DNA from 2 places in the Arthrobacter sp. 9E16 genome. Region 1 is predicted to be linked to the other one. Evidence: predicted binding sites of a transcription regulator. Region 1 holds the regulator's gene; the other holds the start of a gene.
The links. The regulator Rex, encoded in region 1, represses fermentation and respiration genes when NADH is low (regulators of the CRP and FNR family bind a similar motif). The targets are predictions, from matches to a motif close to CTTGTGAANNNNTTCACAAG.
Positions count from the first base shown of each region.

Region 1 (8,883 bases):
TGGCCCACCCCGGCACCGATGATGACAAAGACGGCGGAAAAACCGAGCACAAACAGGCCGATCCCTACCAGCATCCGTCCGCGGCGCTGCTTCTGGAGGTCAACACCGGTCAGGCCGGTGACGTAGCCCAGATAGCCGGGAACCAGCGGCAGAACGCACGGAGAAAGGAACGAGACGAGGCCGGCGAGGGCTGCCACCGGAATGGCCAGCAGCATGGATCCGTTCAGGATGGTTTCGGCGAAAACATTGGCGGCCGGCAGGGCGGCAGGCACACCGGCGGCGAGGGCTGAGGGAAGCATGCCGGCTAGGCTGCCAGCGCGTCGGAGATCAGGGCCTTCAAGGTGCCCTTGTCCGCCAGGCCCAGGATGCGCGCAGCCACACGGCCTTCACGGTCCAGGACCAGCGTGGTGGGAACGGCCGACGGCGGCACGAACTGGGTCATGGCCAGCAGGATTCCGCCGTCCTTGTCCTGGAAGCTGGGATAGGGAATGCTGAACGACCGTTCAAAGGCTTCCGCAGTATTGCGTTCATCCCTGATGTTCACTCCGAAGAAGCGTGCCCCCTCGGGTTCGAACGTGTCGTGAAGTTCCACCAGATCCGGAGCTTCCTTACGGCAGGGCGCACAGGCGGCGTACCAGAAGTTCAGCACCACCACGCTGCCGGCGAATTCCGACGACGAGACGGTGGTGCCGTCAAACAGGGTGCCTTCCAGCTGCACGGGCTCGCCGCGCTGGTCAGAGGCATATTCGGTGACGGAGCCGTCACCGGCGATGTAGTTCTTGTTGTCCCCCGCTTTGGCCTGCGCTGCCAGCGGATCCTCCACCGCGCAGCCCGATGCTGCCGCCACTGCGGGCACACCGAGGGCCAGGCCGGCGCCCAGCTTCAGGAAGGAGCGGCGGCGCATGGCATCCGGCTGGGGAGTGCTCTGAGGATTCTTCAACTATTTCCAGCTTTCATCGCGGCAGGGGGGCCACTTCTACAACGCGTAGTAATTCTATTATGCTCCCGGGATGCTCGCTGCACCGGGGAGAAGGTCGGCGGAGGGCTCGGCGTACCGGACACCAATGAGGGTGTCGCCGTCGAAATCCAGGGAGGTTACCGAGGTAAGGGTGCACTGGCGGTTGCGCGGATCATGCCAGAGTTTGCGGCCCTCGGCGGACAGCCGGGTAACCCAGATGGGCAGCTGGTGGCTGACCAGCACGGCTTCGGCGCGGTCCCCGCCGAGCTCGGTGGCGCGCAGCCGTGCATCCGTCACGGCAGCCATGACCCGCTCGGCCTGGGCGGCATACGGTTCACCCCAGGACGGCTTGAAGGGGTTGTACATCAGCGGCCAGTATTTCGGGTTGCGCAGCCGGCTGGTGACGCCGGAGAGCCCTTCGAACTTGTTGGTTGCTTCCAGGATGCGCTCGTCGGTGGTGATGTCCAGGCCCAGGGATGCGGCGATCGGTGCGGCGGTCTCCTGCGCCCGGGTCAGCGGTGAGGCCACCAGATGAACCAGCTTGGCGCCGTCGTTCTTTTGCGCCTCAAAGTATCCGGCGACACGGCGGGCCATCTGCTGGCCCAGCTCCGACAGGTGGAACTCCGGCAGGCGTCCATAAAGGACTCCGTCAGGGTTGAAGACTTCTCCATGGCGGACGAGATGGATCGAGGCACGCGACATGTTCCTAAGTTTCGCAGAGAGAGTGCGCAGGACTAAATTCGTCACAATGCTTGAAGCTTGAACTAAACCGTGCGATAGTTGATGCAAATGCATGGACATGCAGCGGGCAGCGCCCCGATACCTACCAGCAGCAGGAGCACATCATGATCCCCAGCGGACTCACCACCGGTACCTGGACCCTCGACGGCTCGCACAGCGAGATCGGTTTCACTGTCCGCCACGCGGGCATCAGCAAGGTGCGCGGCAACTTTGACGACGTCACCGCCGTGATGGAAATCGGTCCCTCGCTTGAGGATTCCGCCATCAACGCCGTCATCCAGTCAGCTTCCTTCAACTCGAACGACGCCAACCGCGACGGCCATGTCAAGGGCGCCGACTTCTTCGACGTCGAGCAGTTCCCCGAGCTGACCTTCACCGTCACCGGCATCGAGGGCTCCGGTGAAACCTACCGGGTGTCCGGCGACCTCACGATCAAGGGCATTACCCGTCCGGTGGTCCTGGACACCGAGTTCAACGGCGTAGCCGTGGATCCCTTCGGCGCCACCCGCGCCGGCTTCTCCGGTTCCACCGTCATCAGCCGCAAGGACTTCGGCCTGACCTGGAATGCCGCTCTGGAAACCGGCGGCGTCCTTGTCGGTGACAAGGTGACCATCAGCGTTGACGCAGCCTTCGTGGCCGCAGCCTAACCAAGACATTTGATCCCGCTCCGGCGGGCCGCAGCGGACACCCCGGCCTTCGGGCCGGGGTGTCCGTCGTTTATGCCCCGGGATAGGCTGGATGGGAACCGATTACTGCTTTCCTGCCCGGTCGGTCCTTTGCAGGGAGCAGTACCCGCACCAACGAGCAAGCAGGCGGCGATGAGTACCCCACCGAATAATCCGGATCCGCAGGATCCGTTCGTTCCACCAATTCCCGGCCCGGCGGATGACCAGCCCAAATACGGACAGCGGCTGCCCCAGCAGCCCCAGTATGGGCAGGACCAGCCGTACCCTGCCTATGGCCAGCCTGGATCCGCCAATCAGCCCGGCCAGCCTTCCTCCCCGTATGGCCAGCCCTATGGACAGCAGCCGTACGGGCAGCCCTACGGCCAGCCGCAAAGCCCTTACGGCTACCAGGCACCGCAGCCCTCCGGGTATGCGTATCCGGGATCAGGCGGGCCGGTTCCGGGTGCCAAGGGGCCTGCGCCCCGCGAGGTTATGACTGGCTTCTGGCTCATCATCGCGGCCGGCATCGTGACCTTCCTGTCCACGATTATCACGGTGCTCTCCACCGCCGACGATCCCCTGGCCACACTTCCTCCCGAAGACCGCCGGGTCATGGAGGACGCCGGTGTCACCGCGGAGCTGATGCGAAGTTCGTTCGTGACGGTCGGTGTGGTGATGGCGGCGATCGCTCTGCTGATCTATGTCCTGCTTGCCGTCCTGATCCGCAAGGGCAAGAACTGGGCACGGATTGTTGCCACGGTGTTCGCGGCGATATCCGCCGTCGGGCTGCTGCTTTCCCTGGTGGCCGGAATGGCCTTCTCCTCGCCGCTGAACCTGCTGAACATGCTGGGCACATTGGCCGGAATCGCCGGCGTTTTCTTGCTGTACCGCCCTGAGTCCCAGCCACATTTCCGCAGTCAGCCGCGTTTCGGACCCTACTGACGGACCTCCAAGGCAGCCGCTGCTGAGGCGGCACGCACCAAAGAAGCCGGACCGTTTCCACGGACCGGCTTTTTTGGTGCCCGGGCCTCCCGGAGAGGGCCTGCAGTGGTCACAACAGCAGGGAAGCGGCGTAGCGTTTGATCTCCCGCTGGGATGGGCAGCCCATCCAGGCGCGGAGAGCGTATCCCTTTGGACGAAGGCGGCACCCGCGATGAGTTCCCTTCCTGCTTCCCCCGATCCACAAAAAACCCGTGTTTCCGCCCTGGGCACCAAGGTGCGGACATTGGTCACTGCACGCATCCGAACAGCGCGATCCGGCCCCAGGGAACCCGGCGGCGAGCCGCTGTCCGCTGCCCGGCCCACGGAAAAACATCCGGCGCCGCCGGCACCCAGGCACAGAGAGGTGGCCGGCGTGGTGGTTCCCGATATGCCCTCTGCGGTCCCCGCTCCTGCTTTGCCTGCCCGTATTCCCTACAGCGAATGGAAGGGCCCGCGGCCGCGTGCCGTCCGGGTGGCCTATGCCCTGATTATGCTGGCCGGCTGCATCAGCCTCATCAGCGGCGTGCAAGCCAGCCGGGCGCCCGTCACCGAGATGCCGCCTCTCGTCGTCCAATTGGGAGAGCTGGGCGTTGACACCGGCGAATACGCAGCGGTTCTGCAATTCGTGACCTTGGCTGCCACGCTTGTGGTCTTCGGCCTCTATCTGCTGTTCGCCTCCATGATTCGGGAAGGACGGAACTGGGCTCGCATCGGAGGCTCGGTCCTGGTCGCCTCGGCACTGGTCTGGGCCGTCCTGAACGCCGTGGTTCCCCAAACGGTTGCGCTGCTGGTGGCCGCCCTGGGCCTGGCACTGCTGTACCGGCGGGACTGCGCCAGGTACTTCCGGCCCAGGCGGAGCCAGTATCTCGGCGAGTCCTGACCCGGAACCGCGACGGCGGCTCCACTACTACGTGGCCAGCCGGGCCCGCGCCTGCGCCGCTATATCCGAGGCCTGGGCCCGCTGGGCGTGGTAGGCCAGGATCTGAAGTTCGGTGGCCATGTCCACCTTGCGCAGCTGAACGTGATCCGGAACCTGGAGCACCACCGGCGCGAAGCTCAGGATGCTGGTAATGCCGCTTGCGATAACGCTGTCACACAATTCCTGGGCCACCTCGGCGGGAACAGCCAGCACCGCCATGTTGGCCCGCGTACGGTGAACCACGGCTTCCAAATCCTTGACGGGGCTCACCCGCAGCCAGCCAACTTCCTGTCCTACGACCATTTGATCGGCGTCAAACAGGGCCACCACTTCGAAGCCGCGCGATCCGAACCCCGGATATCCTGCCAGCGCCTTGCCGAGGTTTCCGGCGCCTATGATGGCAACCCGCCAATTGCGCGTCAGCCCCAGCGCAGCTGAGATCTGGTCGCTCAGGTAGGAGACCTCATATCCCACGCCGCGGGTTCCGTAGGAGCCCAGGTAGGACAGGTCTTTGCGTAGTTTCGGAGAGTTGACTCCCGCCGCTGCCGCCAGTTCGTCGGACGAGACGCGCTCCACACCCTCCGCCAGCAGCGCGCCCAGCGCCCGCAGGTAAATGGTGAGCCGGGCCAGGGAGGCAGGCGGAATGTGCCGGTGGACAACTGCTCCTGCCGGTGCGGGTTCCTCAGAATTGCTCACAAAGTCTCTATCCGTCGGTGGATTTCCACTCTATGCCCGGCGGGAGTCCGGACGAAGCCCGGGCCATCCCTCTTCCAGGAGCCGGCGGATCCTCGCCTCGTCCAGCTGCCAGAAGTCCCGCTGCACGCCGTCGATCATCAGCACGGGAATCTCTTCGCCGAACCGGGACGTCAGATCCGCATCGCCTTCAATGGACTGTTCGCGCCACTCAATGGACAAATCCCTGCTGATTCGTTCCAGCACCTTGCGCGCATCGGCACACAAATGGCACCCCGGTCGGGTAAGCAGGAGCAGGTCCGGAGCAGCCGGTGAAGAAGTCATACCTCTAAATTAGCCGCTCCGTCTATTTCTCCTGCCGCTTTTAGTCACGGGCCGTTCGGACCAACTTTTTGCGTAGACTCGGGGTATGCCCAGAACCACCGCAGTACGAGCCGTCGAGCCCATGGCAGCGGCGGTCAAACCTGGCGAGGCTGCCTTCTTCGACGTCGACAACACTCTGATGCGCGGAGCAAGCCTTTTCCATGTGGGGCGCAAGATGTACCAGCGCCGGGTGTTCACGCTTCGCGAAGCGTTCGGCTTTGCCCGCAAACAGCTGCGGTTTATGCTGCAGGGCGAGAATCTCAAGGATGTTCACTCAGTGCGCGATGCCGCCCTGACGCTGGCCACCGGGCTGGCAGCCTCGGACATCCGCATTCTGGGCGAAGAAGTCTATGACGAGATGATCGAATCCAAGATTTGGCCGGGAACCCGTGCTCTCACCGAGCAGCATATGAAATCCGGCCGGCCGGTCTGGCTCGTCACCGGGACCCCCGTGGAGGTGGCCTCCGTGATTGCTGACCGGCTGCACCTGACCGGGGCGCTGGGAACGGTCAGTGAAATCGACGGCGGCCTCTACACCGGACGCCTGGTGGGCGAGTTCCTCCACGGCCCCGCCAAAGCCGAAGGCGTGCGGGTGCTCGCGGAAAAGGAAAACCTCGATCTGCAGCATTGCTGGGCGTACAGCGATTCCTATAACGACGTCCCCCTGCTGAGCATCGTGGGCCACCCCGTGGCCATCAACCCCGATGCCCGGCTGCGCCGCCATGCCCGGGACCGCAACTGGCCCATCTATGACTTCCGGTCCGGCCGGCGCGCCGCAACCCTGGGGCTAAAAGGTGCCACGGTGGCCGGAGGCGCTTACGGCCTGTGGCGCGGATTTTCCTGGGTCCGCTCCCGCTAGTCTTCCGGCCACATCCGGGGCTTTTGGTTAAATGACAAACCCGCCGGCCCAAGGGGCGGCGGGTTTGTCCAGGAAAGATCCTGGTTACTTCTTGTTACGACGCTGGTGGCGGGTCTTGCGAAGCAGCTTACGATGCTTCTTCTTTGCCATACGCTTGCGGCGCTTCTTAATTACTGAACCCACAGAGTCCTCACAAACTTGAAATAGTCAGACGCCGGCTCCAACGCTTCGGCACCGTTGGCACCCGCGCGTCGACACCGGCAGTTAATTGCCACGGTGTAAAACGTTCTTTAACAGGGTACCGCCTCGCCGCGGTATCCAGTGACAGCGCTACGCGGTGTCTGTTCGGCGGTCGGCGACGGCGTTTTTAAGCACCTGCTGCACCGCGGATTCAGGCACCCGGTAGGAGCGCCCGAAACGGACGGCCGGCAGCTCGCCGGAGTGCACCAGCCGGTACACGGTCATCTTGGACACACGCATGACATCCGCGACTTCCGACACGGTCAGAAACCGAACGTCCGAGAAATTGCCCTCGTCTGCCATATGCCTTTTGTTCCTTTGCTGATGTGCAGCCACCAAGCTGCACGGCAGGTGAGTCCTCAGACGCGGATGCCTGCCAAGGGAATGCTGTCCGGTCTTCCACTCTAGTGTCTCACGTCACCCCAGTGAAGTTGGCGGGCCATCTTAGGCCTCCAATCCATCCTTTCGGCCGGAGAGCCTCCGGGCTCAGATCACGCCCTGGGCGAGCATGGCATCGGCCACCCGGACAAAACCGTTGATGTTCGCCCCCACCACATAGTTTCCGGGTGAGCCGTACTTTTCCGCCGTCTGCGCACAGTTGTCGTGGATGTTGACCATGATCTCGGTCAGCCGGCGTTCGGTGTGCTCGAAGGACCATGAATCGCGGCTGGCGTTCTGCTGCATTTCCAGCGCCGAGGTGGCTACGCCGCCGGCGTTGGCAGCCTTGCCGGGGCCAAACAGCACGCCGGCTTCCTGGAAGATTTCAATGGCCTCGGGCGTGCAGGGCATGTTGGCGCCCTCTGCGACTGCCAGGACTCCGGATTTCACCAGCGTCCGGGCGTCACCGGCGTTCAACTCGTTCTGCGTGGCACAGGGCAGGGCCACTGTGGCGCCGGCGTCCCAGATGGAGCCGCCGGGAACATAGGTTGCTGAGCTGCCCCGGCGCTTGGCATAGTCGGTCATCCGGCCGCGCTCCACCTCTTTCACTTCGCGCAGCAGGGGTACATCAATGCCCGATTCATCCACTACGTAACCCTGGGAATCGGAACATGCAATGACGTTTGCACCGAGTGACTGTGCTTTTGCGATGGCGTTGATGGCCACGTTTCCGGAGCCGGAGACAATGACGCGCTGCCCGTCCAGGCTCAGGCTGCGGCTCTTGAGCATTTCCTCGACGAACAGCACCACGCCGAAGCCGGTGGCCTCGGGCCGTACCAGCGAACCGCCCCAGCTGGTGCCTTTGCCGGTCAGCACGCCGGACTCGTATCGGTTCGTGATCCGCTTGTACTGGCCAAACAGGTAACCGATTTCGCGTCCACCCACACCGATGTCCCCCGCAGGGACGTCCGTGTACTCGCCAATGTGGCGGTAAAGCTCGGTCATGAAGGACTGGCAGAAGCGCATGACTTCGGCGTCCGTTTTGCCGCGCGGGTCAAAATCGGATCCGCCTTTGCCTCCGCCGATGGGCATCCCGGTCAGGGCATTCTTGAAAATCTGCTCGAAGCCGAGGAACTTCACGATGCCCAGGTAGACCGAGGGATGGAACCGCAGGCCCCCCTTGAACGGGCCGAGCGCCGAGTTGAACTCCACTCGGAAACCGCGGTTGATTTGCACCTGGCCTTTGTCATCGACCCAGGGAACACGGAAAATGATCTGGCGTTCCGGTTCACAGATGCGTTCCAGGATGGCGGCGTCGCGGAACTCAGGGTGCTTCCGGAGCACCGGCTCCAAACTGTCGAAAACTTCGACTACCGCCTGATGGAATTCAGTTTCGCCCGGATTGCGGCGAAAGACTTCATCCCGGACGCTGATGAGTGTTGGGTCCATGGTGTGATGCTCCTTAGCGTATTTCCTCTTCTACGCTAGCGTTTGCGCGCCGTGCCTGCGATGTGTGACGGCGAAAGAAGGGCTAGGAGCGGCGACGCCGGAACTTCGGGAACTGCCCCAGCAGGTCTGCGGCGCGTTCCGCAGCCCTGCCCACAGTGCGGCCCAGATGGGGTGCGAGGGCCGGATCCACGCCGGCAGGTGATGCCTCTGCACTTCCGGGCTCCAGCGCGGCGGCTGAGGCCGCCGCTGCGGAACGGGGATCCGGCGCCCCTGGCCGGCCGGTGAACAGCGGCCTTGCCTGACGTGAGGGCGCAACTGCCGATCCCGCGGTTACGGACGCCGCCAGCCGGGAGTCTGCAGCGGATGCCGCCGAGAACGAGGGCAGGTCAAAGGCGCGCAGCCACAGCACAATCTCCTCCAGCGGAGCTGTCTGCAGCGAGTAATAGCGCTTTTGCCCCTCGGCCCGCATGCTGACCAGACCAGCCTCACGGAGAACCTTCAGGTGCTTCGACACAGTGGGCTGGCTGACTTCCAGCTCCTCCACGAGTGTGCCCACGGATTTGTCTCCGCTGCGCAGCGCTCCCAGCAGTTCACGGCGGGTGCCTTCCGCAATGACCGCAAAAACATCATCGATGAC
Region 1 is NZ_PJIU01000001.1:683,262-692,144, forward strand. It holds gene CXR00_RS03195 (cytochrome c biogenesis CcdA family protein) at 1-299, opposite strand, end outside; gene CXR00_RS03200 (TlpA disulfide reductase family protein) at 305-904, opposite strand; gene CXR00_RS03205 (histidine phosphatase family protein) at 998-1,660, opposite strand; gene CXR00_RS03210 (YceI family protein) at 1,801-2,346, shown strand; gene CXR00_RS03215 (hypothetical protein) at 2,518-3,306, shown strand; gene CXR00_RS03220 (hypothetical protein) at 3,518-4,225, shown strand; gene CXR00_RS03225 (redox-sensing transcriptional repressor Rex) at 4,253-4,960, opposite strand; gene CXR00_RS03230 (glutaredoxin family protein) at 4,991-5,281, opposite strand; gene CXR00_RS03235 (HAD family phosphatase) at 5,367-6,179, shown strand; gene CXR00_RS03240 (AURKAIP1/COX24 domain-containing protein) at 6,264-6,362, opposite strand; gene CXR00_RS03245 (helix-turn-helix domain-containing protein) at 6,510-6,722, opposite strand; gene gdhA (NADP-specific glutamate dehydrogenase) at 6,906-8,246, opposite strand; gene CXR00_RS03255 (helix-turn-helix transcriptional regulator) at 8,329-8,883, opposite strand, start outside.

Region 2 (8,883 bases), on a different contig from region 1:
CTCGCGGCCGGCAGCTGCCCCGAAGCCGCTTCCGGCTGCGCACGGCGACGCGTGCGCCGGCTGTGCAAGTGAATGATCAGGACCATGACCATTCCCACTGCCGCTCCGATAACCGTCTCCACTGCCCGGTCCTTGATCAGCAACGCCGAGTTGCTCGGATGCGCCAGCTCGGTGCTGACCAGTGCCAGCGGCGTGACGACCACCTGGGCCAGTGCATATTGCCGGACCACAAGCATTTCCGCCCCAAACTGCAGCAGCGCAATCACGACGACCATTTGCCACGGTTCCAGCCCTGGCAGCAGAATCAGTGCGGTCAGCACCAGCCCGGCAAAGGTCCCCAGGATGCGGTGCAGGCCCCGGTAGAGCCGGTGGCGCACGCCCACCCCCACCAGCGGCACGGTCGCCGCAACCATCGCCCAGTAATTGTGGCCGATGCCCATCAACGTGGCGATGGACCCGGCAACCGCGGCAGCGATTGCGTAGAGGCCCGCGTCGATCCATACGGTTCTGCGCTGGGCGGCAGTAAAGCGGGGCCTTTCAGGCTTCACCCACGGGGTGCGGTGCGCAGAATGGAGCCGCCCGGACAGGCCGAGCAGCACGGAAAAGCTAACAGTTCCCACAGCCACCAAGAGTGCCTGCCACACGGGCGGCTGGTTCGGCACCGAAGAGATGGCGGCGTAGGCAAAAATGTGGAACAGAGAACCGGTGGGACGAAGCCGCCAGAACCCGGTGCCAAGTGTCCCCAGTCCCGCCACCGCGGTGGTGCCCAGGACGATTCCCCACGCGTCCGGCTCCAGCCGGGAGGTCAGCGCTCCGGCGATGATGACAGCGAGCATCAGCGCACCGGCCCGCAGCTGGTGGCCGAACCGCTGCCGATGCGGCTCATTCCGGCCGTAGATGCCGGTAAAGGCACCAAAGGTGGCAAAGATGGCCAGGTCAATCCGGCCGAAAGCCAAGAGCAGCAGCAGGGGAATCCCCACCCCCAGACCACAGCGCACCGCCACCTGATGATCGTTGTTGGCGGGTGCGATCCGGAACATATCGCGCAGCAGGTTCAAGAGGCAGCTTTCAGGTACGTTTTGCAGGTGTCTGGGGTGCGGCCGATGCCGGCCTTTCCACCGTACGCCCGCCTGTTGCCGCACCCGGAAATATGTGGCGCGCATCCCAGCCGGAACGTCCCGGGCTCCGGCGGACTGCCGGCGTCGGCGGGTAAGGCAAAATGGAGGGGTGTCCTCCTCAACATTTTCCTTCGCCCTCGGTAAGCGCCTGCGTGAAACCACTGCCCCCTCAGCTGAGCAGACGCAGGCCAACGGCGGTGAGTTCCAGGGCCGCACCGGCACCATCACCACGCCGCACGGCGAAATTGCCACTCCGGCCTTTATTGCCGTAGGCACCAAGGCCACCGTCAAGGCGGTCCTTCCCGAGTCCATGGCGGATCTGGGCGCCCAGGCCCTCCTGGCCAACGCCTACCACCTGTACCTCCAGCCCGGTCCGGACGTGCTTGACGCCGCGGGCGGGCTGGGCAAGTTCATGAACTGGTCCGGCCCCACCTTCACCGATTCCGGCGGCTTCCAGGTCATGAGCCTGGGCGCCGGCTTCAAGAAGGTCATCAACATGAATGCGGACGGCACCACGCACGCAACCGGCGCGGACGACGCCGTCGCTCCGGGCAAGGAACGCCTGGCCCACATCGATGACGACGGCGTGTGGTTCAAGTCCCATCTCAACGGAGACAAACACCGGTTCACGCCTGAAGTCTCCATGCAGGTCCAACACCAGATCGGCGCCGACATCATGTTCGCGTTCGATGAGCTGACCACGCTGATGAACTCCCGCGAGTATCAGGAAATGTCATTGGAACGCACCCGGCTATGGGCTCTGCGCTGCATCGCCGAGCATCAGCGGCTCACCGAGGAGCGCGTCGGAAAGCCCTACCAGGCCCTGTTCGGCGTGCTGCAGGGTGCCCAGTATGAGGACCTGCGCCGGAAGGCTTCCCGAGATCTGGGCGCCATGGACTTTGACGGGTTCGGCATCGGCGGAGCCCTCGAGAAGGAAAACCTCGGAACGATCGTGCGCTGGTGCACCGAGGAACTGCCCGAAGACAAGCCTCGCCACCTGTTGGGGATTTCCGAACCGGACGACATCTTCACCGCCATTGAAAACGGTGCCGACACCTTCGACTGCGTCTCCCCTACCCGCGTGGCCCGCACGTCGGCGTTTTACACGCCGCACGGGCGGCTGAACCTCTCCAACGCCCGCTTCAAAAAGGACTTCACTCCCCTGGTGGAGGGCTGCGACTGCTATGCCTGCGCGCACTATACGAAGGCGTACATCCACCACCTGTTCCGGGCCAAGGAAATGGTTGCCTCCACCCTGGTGTCGATCCACAATGAACGCTTCACGGTGAAGCTTGTGGACGACGCACGGCTGGCCATTGAAAACGGATCGTTCTTCGACTTCAAGGCCGAAACGCTCGGGAACTATTACAGCGCCAAGGTCTAGCCGGCAGCTCAGCCTTCCGGCGTACCGGCAGGCACTGCAGCGCCGTAACTCGGTTCGCGCTTCTTGATGGCCTTGATGACCACGGCGGTAACCGGAACAAACAGGAACTCAATGAGCGTCTTGTAGACGAAACCGAAGATCACGTAATTGATGAAGCCGCCGGCGTCGGTGATGCCGATGACCGGCGCGGCAATGGCGCAGAAGATCAGGGTGTCGGCGAACTCTCCCACGCCGGTGGAGGCCATGAGCCGTCCGATCAGCGCCCGTTCCCGGAACCTTTCCTTCATCCGGACCAGGACCCAGGAATTCAGGGTTTGTCCGGCCAGGAAGCCGAGCAGGCTGGCCAGCACGATTTGCCACACCGGACCCAGTGCCAGCTCCAGCGCCGCCTGTTTGGCCTGCCCGTAGTCGTCGTCGAATCCCGGCAGTGCGATGATCACGGCAAAACTGGCCGCAGCCAGTGCCGCAACCGCAAAGCCCGTGAAGATGGCCCGCCGCGCCGCCTTGAAGCCGTAGACCTCGCTAATGACGTCGCCGAGGATGTAGGCCAGCGGGAAGAGGAAAAACCCTCCGTCGGTCACGATGCTGAAGTCGCCGAAGAACGGCCCCAGCACCACGCCCTTGGTGGCGCCGATATTGGAAATGACGATCACCACGCACATGAGCGTCAGGATGATGTCGTAGTGAGAGCTGCCGCGGACGGCAAATGCCGGAGCAGGCGCCGGATCGATGCCGGTGGAGGTGTGCATGGGTCTTCCGTTTCCTAGTGGTTCGCCTGGCTTCCGCCGGCTGTATTAGCACTGTGCCCGCTGCACCGGGCGGCCCGCAGGGGGCCGCCGTCAATTCTGCCACGTTCTGCCCGGCCGCACCGCCATCGTCTTTTTTGAACACGTTCAAAAAAGTGCTGTATTCTTGCAGGCGTGCCGGAAACCGGGCGCACATAAGCGGATCTGCGCCTCTAACCGAACCAGCGCCAACAACTGAACTAAGGAGCGCTGATGACGGCGACGGTCAAGAGTGAAAAGACCCGACGGCTGTTGGTTGATTCCGCCCTCACCCTGTTCCGCACCCGGGGCTACGCCGACACCACCATGCGCTGCATCGCCGAAACGGCAGGGGTGTCAGTGGGCAATGCTTACTATTACTTCCGCTCCAAAGATGAACTCGTTGCCGAGTTGTACCGGCATCTGCAGGATGAACACCGCAGCGCCGCCCTGCCCCTTCTTCGCGACGGACACAACCTGGGTGAGCACCTGCGCCTGATTCTGTTGGCCAACTTGGACGTCATGGGCCCGTTTCACGATTTTGGCGCCCATTTCCTGCGCACTGCCATGCCGCCGTCGTCGGCCTCCCCGCAGGGCAGCCGCGCCGGTGCGGATACGGGAGTTGGCCGGGCCAAATCGATCGCCATGTTCCGCCAGGCCGTCACCGTGTCACGCCCGCAGCCGCCGCTTGCCATCCGCGACGACCTGCCCGAGCTCCTGTGGCTGGTGCACATGGGGGTGACACTTTTTTGGATTTATGACCGCTCGCCGGGGCAGCGCCGCTCGCGCCGGTTGGTGGAGAACGTCGCTCCGCTGGCCGCGAAGCTGGTCATCCTCTCCCGCCTGCCCGTGGTTCGCAATATTGTGGAGGATGTAGTTCACCTCTTCCAGGGAGCCCGACGCGATGACTGACAAAGGCGGCGACGACGTCGTGCTTCCGCCCGCGTTGATACCCGCCCAGGCTGCTCCCGCCGCCGTAGCGCCGCAGCACCAATATGTTCCACCCGGCCCGCTGGCCGTCGCACTGGGATACGGAGTTGCCTGCATTGTCCTGGCCGCAATCGCCACAATTGTGGTGGGGTGGGGGACGTCCCGGGACTTCTGGGGCTACGTTTGGACCGTTATTGTGGCCGCCTTCTACGCAGCCGGTCTCGGATTGTTCACCGCGCTTCCCCTCGCCCTGCTTCTGGGATGGTTCCTGCGCGGCGTCCAGCACCAGGGCCTGCACGTGCTGGCCTTCTTTATCGTGCCGCTGTTGCTCGGCTGGGTCATCATCGGGCTGAGCGTTCATGCCGTCCTGGTGCCGCTGCTCATGGGTGTTGCCATCGGATTGGCCATGGCCGCCGGCCGGGCGGCCATCTGGCCTTTCGCCCGCGCCTAGCTTCCGGTTCCGGGCCTTGTTCCCGCCTCAAACACCCCGCCTGTCCGGCATTAAGCCGCGGTGGCACCGAAGATCGCTTTGGGTGGAAGATGGACTCATGTCTGCTAACACACACTCTGCCGAAACAGCCTCCCCGGCCGTCACCCTGACTATTGCCGGCTCCGAGGCCACCGGCGGCGCCGGCGCCCAGGCCGACCTAAAAACGTTCCAGGAACTCGGAACGTACGGGATAGCCGCCCTGACCTGCATCGTTTCCTTTGATCCGAAAGATAACTGGAGTCACCGCTTTGTCCCGGTGGAACCCCAGGTCATCAGTGACCAGCTCGAGGCCATCCAGACCGCCTATGACCTGACCACTGTTAAGCTCGGCATGCTGGGAACGCCCGCCACGATCGACACCGTCGCCAAGGCCCTCCAGAGCCAGGAATGGACCAACATCGTCCTTGACCCGGTGCTGATCTGCAAGGGTCAGGAGCCGGGAGCCGCCCTGGACACGGACCGGGCACTCAAGGCGCAGATCCTGCCGCTGGCAACCTTCGTTACCCCCAACCACTTTGAATCGATGTCCTTGTCCGGCATGGACTCCATCGAAAGCGTCGAAGACCTGCAGGAGGCAGCCCGCCGCATCCACGAAGCGTCCGGAGCCGTGGTACTCGCCAAGGGCGGAGTACGCCTGGAGGGCGACGACGCCGTGGATGTGTTTTACGACGGCCAGACGATGGAAGTGCTCCGGGCGCCCAAGGTCGGCGAAGTGGCTGTCAGCGGCGCCGGCTGCACCCTGGCGGCAGCCATTACTGCCGAGCTCGCCAAGGGAGCCACCCCGCTGGAAGCGGCGAAGACCGCAAAGGCTTTTGTGACCGAGGGGATCCGGAACCGGGTTTCCTCCCACACCCCGTTTGACGCCCTGTGGCAGGGTAACGCGGGGAATGGCCCGGCGCTGTAATAACCCTGCAACTTTGGTCCGCAGAAGGTACCGGTGGCCAATGGCAGCCGGTACCTTCTGCGGCATCAGTTAACGCCGCCGGTTAACGCCGGCGAAGCTTCGCGTACACCCGGTGCAGGGAAAGAGCCGTCTTGACCGTTCGGGAGTTCACCAGCCGCCGGTGTTCAGCCCGCAGGGAGGCCAGCTCCCCGTGCGCTTGTGCGAGGTAGGACCCCAGCCGATCCTCCTCGGCCTCGGACTGGGCAGCCATCGCAGACTGCGCGTAGAACTTCTCGCCAAGGGCCCTGGCTGATGCCGCCCACTGCCCGGCAGCGCGAAAGACGGGCACCGGCGGAAGATCCTGCGGCGGGCCGGATACTGCCCGGTCCGAGAAGACTGCCGTCACACCGTCCCACCACTGCTTGGACCAACGGTTCCGGGCGGGCAGGACTGTGCCCAGATGAGCTGATACTTCCTCCTTCCGCTCCCAGACCTCTGTCAGGGCCGGAGCCAGCAGCCCCTCCTGCAGCCCCGGAAGCGGAAGGACAAAATCATCAAGACCCCAGTTGGCCAAGACGCCCTTCAGCCGAACCGCACTGTAATCATCCACGGCAAGGCCGACAACGGGCACTGAGCGGGAAAGCCCGAATACCGCCGGGTGGTAACGGGACGTCACAATCAGCGAAGCGCCGGCAGTCAGTGCAGCAGTTTCCCGTGCGGTGAGAACCGGCATGAGGCGGAAGGGAGAGGACATGGACTCGGCAATGCGGGCATGGGCGGACTTGTCCCAACCGTCCTCGTCTCCGATCCCTACATGGGGAAGGAACAGCACAGGCAGCCCGGTTTGACGGTGCAGAGCGTCCAACTCCGCGCCCAGCAAGGCATATAGATTTTCCAGGGAACCGGAAAGCGGAGAAATTGTGACCGCTACGTACCGGGGTTCCGGCGGATCAAAGGTGCGCCCTCCGGACAGGAATGACGCGTCGTCCACCCCCCGCACGGCGGGAACACCAATGCGGCGCGCGAGTTCAGCTGAAGATTGCTCCCGCACGGAGGTCAACTCCGCGGCGCGGAGCAGATCGGCCAGGACTACGGTGTCCGCGGCGCTGAGCTGCGGCCCCAGCGTCTGCCCGGAGACCACAACGGGCATGTTCAGCGACCTCGCGATGGCGACCACAGCGGCACGTTCATACAGCAGCCAGCCGTAACGTGAATTTAGATTTCCCCCGCCGGCAATGACCAGACCGTCACACTTCCCCAGCTCACTGATCAGCCCCAGCGCCGGGTCGCCGGCCGGCAATTCGGCAGAGCCGGCCAGGTGTGCCCGGATTCGGCGCAGGTAGTCTTCCCGCTCGGCAGGCGGCCAGGGGAAAGCAAGCGCAGGTGCTGCGTCCAAGCCAAACAGCTGTTCCGTCTGCTGAGGATTACGGGACAGCATCAGGACCTGCAGTCCGCGGCTCCGGAGTTCATCCGCGGCCGCGTGCCCCATGGCCTCGTCACCGGCATGGTAAGTGTCCTGGCCGAGATCGGCGAGGACGGCAATCCGCAGGGTCATCGCCGTCGCACTCCCTTAAGTGCACCCTTGAGCTTTGCTGCCGCCGTGCCCGCCCGCGCGAGGATGCTGGTCCGTTGCATCATGATGTGTTCCAGCCGCTGCGTGGCCTCGGTTAGCTGTTCCTGCATTTGGACCATCCGTTGCCGGTTCTCCAGCAGCATCTGTTCCTGCTCGGCCATCATGGCGCTGATCTGGAGAAGGACTCCCAGGTCCCTGCCGCTGCTGAGGTCCCTGCGCAGATACTCATCCCGGATGCTGCGGTCGAACCGCTCGTGGTCCCGCGCCTTGGCGAACAGGCTGTTGGCGTCGTCACCTCCTGTTGAGGGCCGCTGGCACCAGAACGCCAGCGGCTCCCCGTCGAGGAATCCAATACGATGGCGCGACAGCACCCGGAGGTTGAATTCCCAGTCACCGCAGACAGGGAGGGATTCGTTGTAATAGCCAAGTTCTTCATGCAGGGAGCGGCGGTAAAGGAACGAGATGGGCACCGCGCGATTAATCTGCAGCATGTCGCCCAGTGATATCTGCTGCATGTTTTCCCAAAAAGGCGCCGAACCGGTCTTGAGGATTTGTCCGTCGACAATTTCCTCATACCTTATTTGGGTTCTCACAACAACCCCTGCATCCAAAGAGTTTTCCAAATAGGAAACTGTCCGTTGCAGGAATTCCGGGTGCCAAAGGTCATCGTCATCATGGATGACGATGTACTCGGAATCACAGCTCTGAACACCGGAGTTGGATGCAGCTTCCATCCCCAGGCTCTGCTTGTTGTGCAGGATGTCAACGCGTTCCCTGGCCGCCTCCGGCAACCCGGCGATCACGTTGTCCACCGGCTCGGCGCTGCCGCCGTCATTGACGATCACCACGCGGAACTGACGGTAGGTCTGGTCAAAAATGTCCTGGAGAGCCCGCTGGAGGAAGTGCGGCCGGTTTTTGGTCCGGACGATGACGGCTACTGGATCCTGCGCTGGCACTTCACTCCCACGGTTCGGTCGGGTTCAGCTACCACGATATACCGATCCTCCAACGGGCTGCGCCGTAATGAAAAAAAGGAATGCTACTTACTGTTGACATCCGATTAGAGACAAACAAAAGTACCAGTAGCGCCATGATTTGGATCCTGACCGAAAGAATCATGGACCTAATTCAGCTCCACCATAACCAGCTCAGCCATTTAGTCACTTCCTCATTGCCCGGTCACGGTCGGTGGGTTCCGGAATCACCAGATTGCGGCCCCAAGCTCCGGCGAACTCTCTAACAAGGAGAAAAATGAACAATCCAAACCATCGGAGATCAGGAAAGGCTGCGCTGGCAACAATTGCCGGCCTGGCCTTGGTCTCCAGCATGTGGACCCCGGCTGCGGCCGTTGAGGGGAACACACCGGGGGATCCGACAGCCCAGGGACTTCCCCGGGTAACGCCGGATTTGAAAGTCTCTACAGATTTGAAGACGAAGCAGGGCCCAGTGTCCGTCTTCGTCCAGTTCACGGGCAAGGGCGCCTTTGAACAGACCCAGCCGCAGGAAGTCCGGGACGGATTCGCTGCACCGCTCAATAAGGCCCCGGAAGTCCAGCAGATCCGGGCTGCCATTGAAGCGCAGGCTGAGGAAGTTGCAGCGCAGGCTTCATCGAGCATCATCTACACCACCACCAATACCCTTCCGGGCGTAGCCATCAACGGAGACGCCGAAGCCATCCGTGCCCTGGCAGCCCGCGGGGACGTCGCCAAGATCACCGGTATCGTCCCCAAGACCTTCGACA
Region 2 is NZ_PJIU01000004.1:75,456-84,338, reverse strand. It holds gene CXR00_RS16125 (FUSC family protein) at 1-1,040, opposite strand, end outside; gene tgt (tRNA guanosine(34) transglycosylase Tgt) at 1,228-2,502, shown strand; gene CXR00_RS16115 (queuosine precursor transporter) at 2,511-3,251, opposite strand; gene CXR00_RS16110 (TetR/AcrR family transcriptional regulator) at 3,501-4,178, shown strand; gene CXR00_RS16105 (hypothetical protein) at 4,171-4,647, shown strand; gene thiD (bifunctional hydroxymethylpyrimidine kinase/phosphomethylpyrimidine kinase) at 4,745-5,590, shown strand; gene CXR00_RS16095 (polysaccharide pyruvyl transferase family protein) at 5,673-7,124, opposite strand; gene CXR00_RS16090 (glycosyltransferase family 2 protein) at 7,121-8,098, opposite strand; gene CXR00_RS16085 (S8 family serine peptidase) at 8,394-8,883, shown strand, end outside.
Region 2: a site for Rex is predicted at 3,383-3,402, ahead of CXR00_RS16115 (queuosine precursor transporter). Genes of this name have one in related genera too.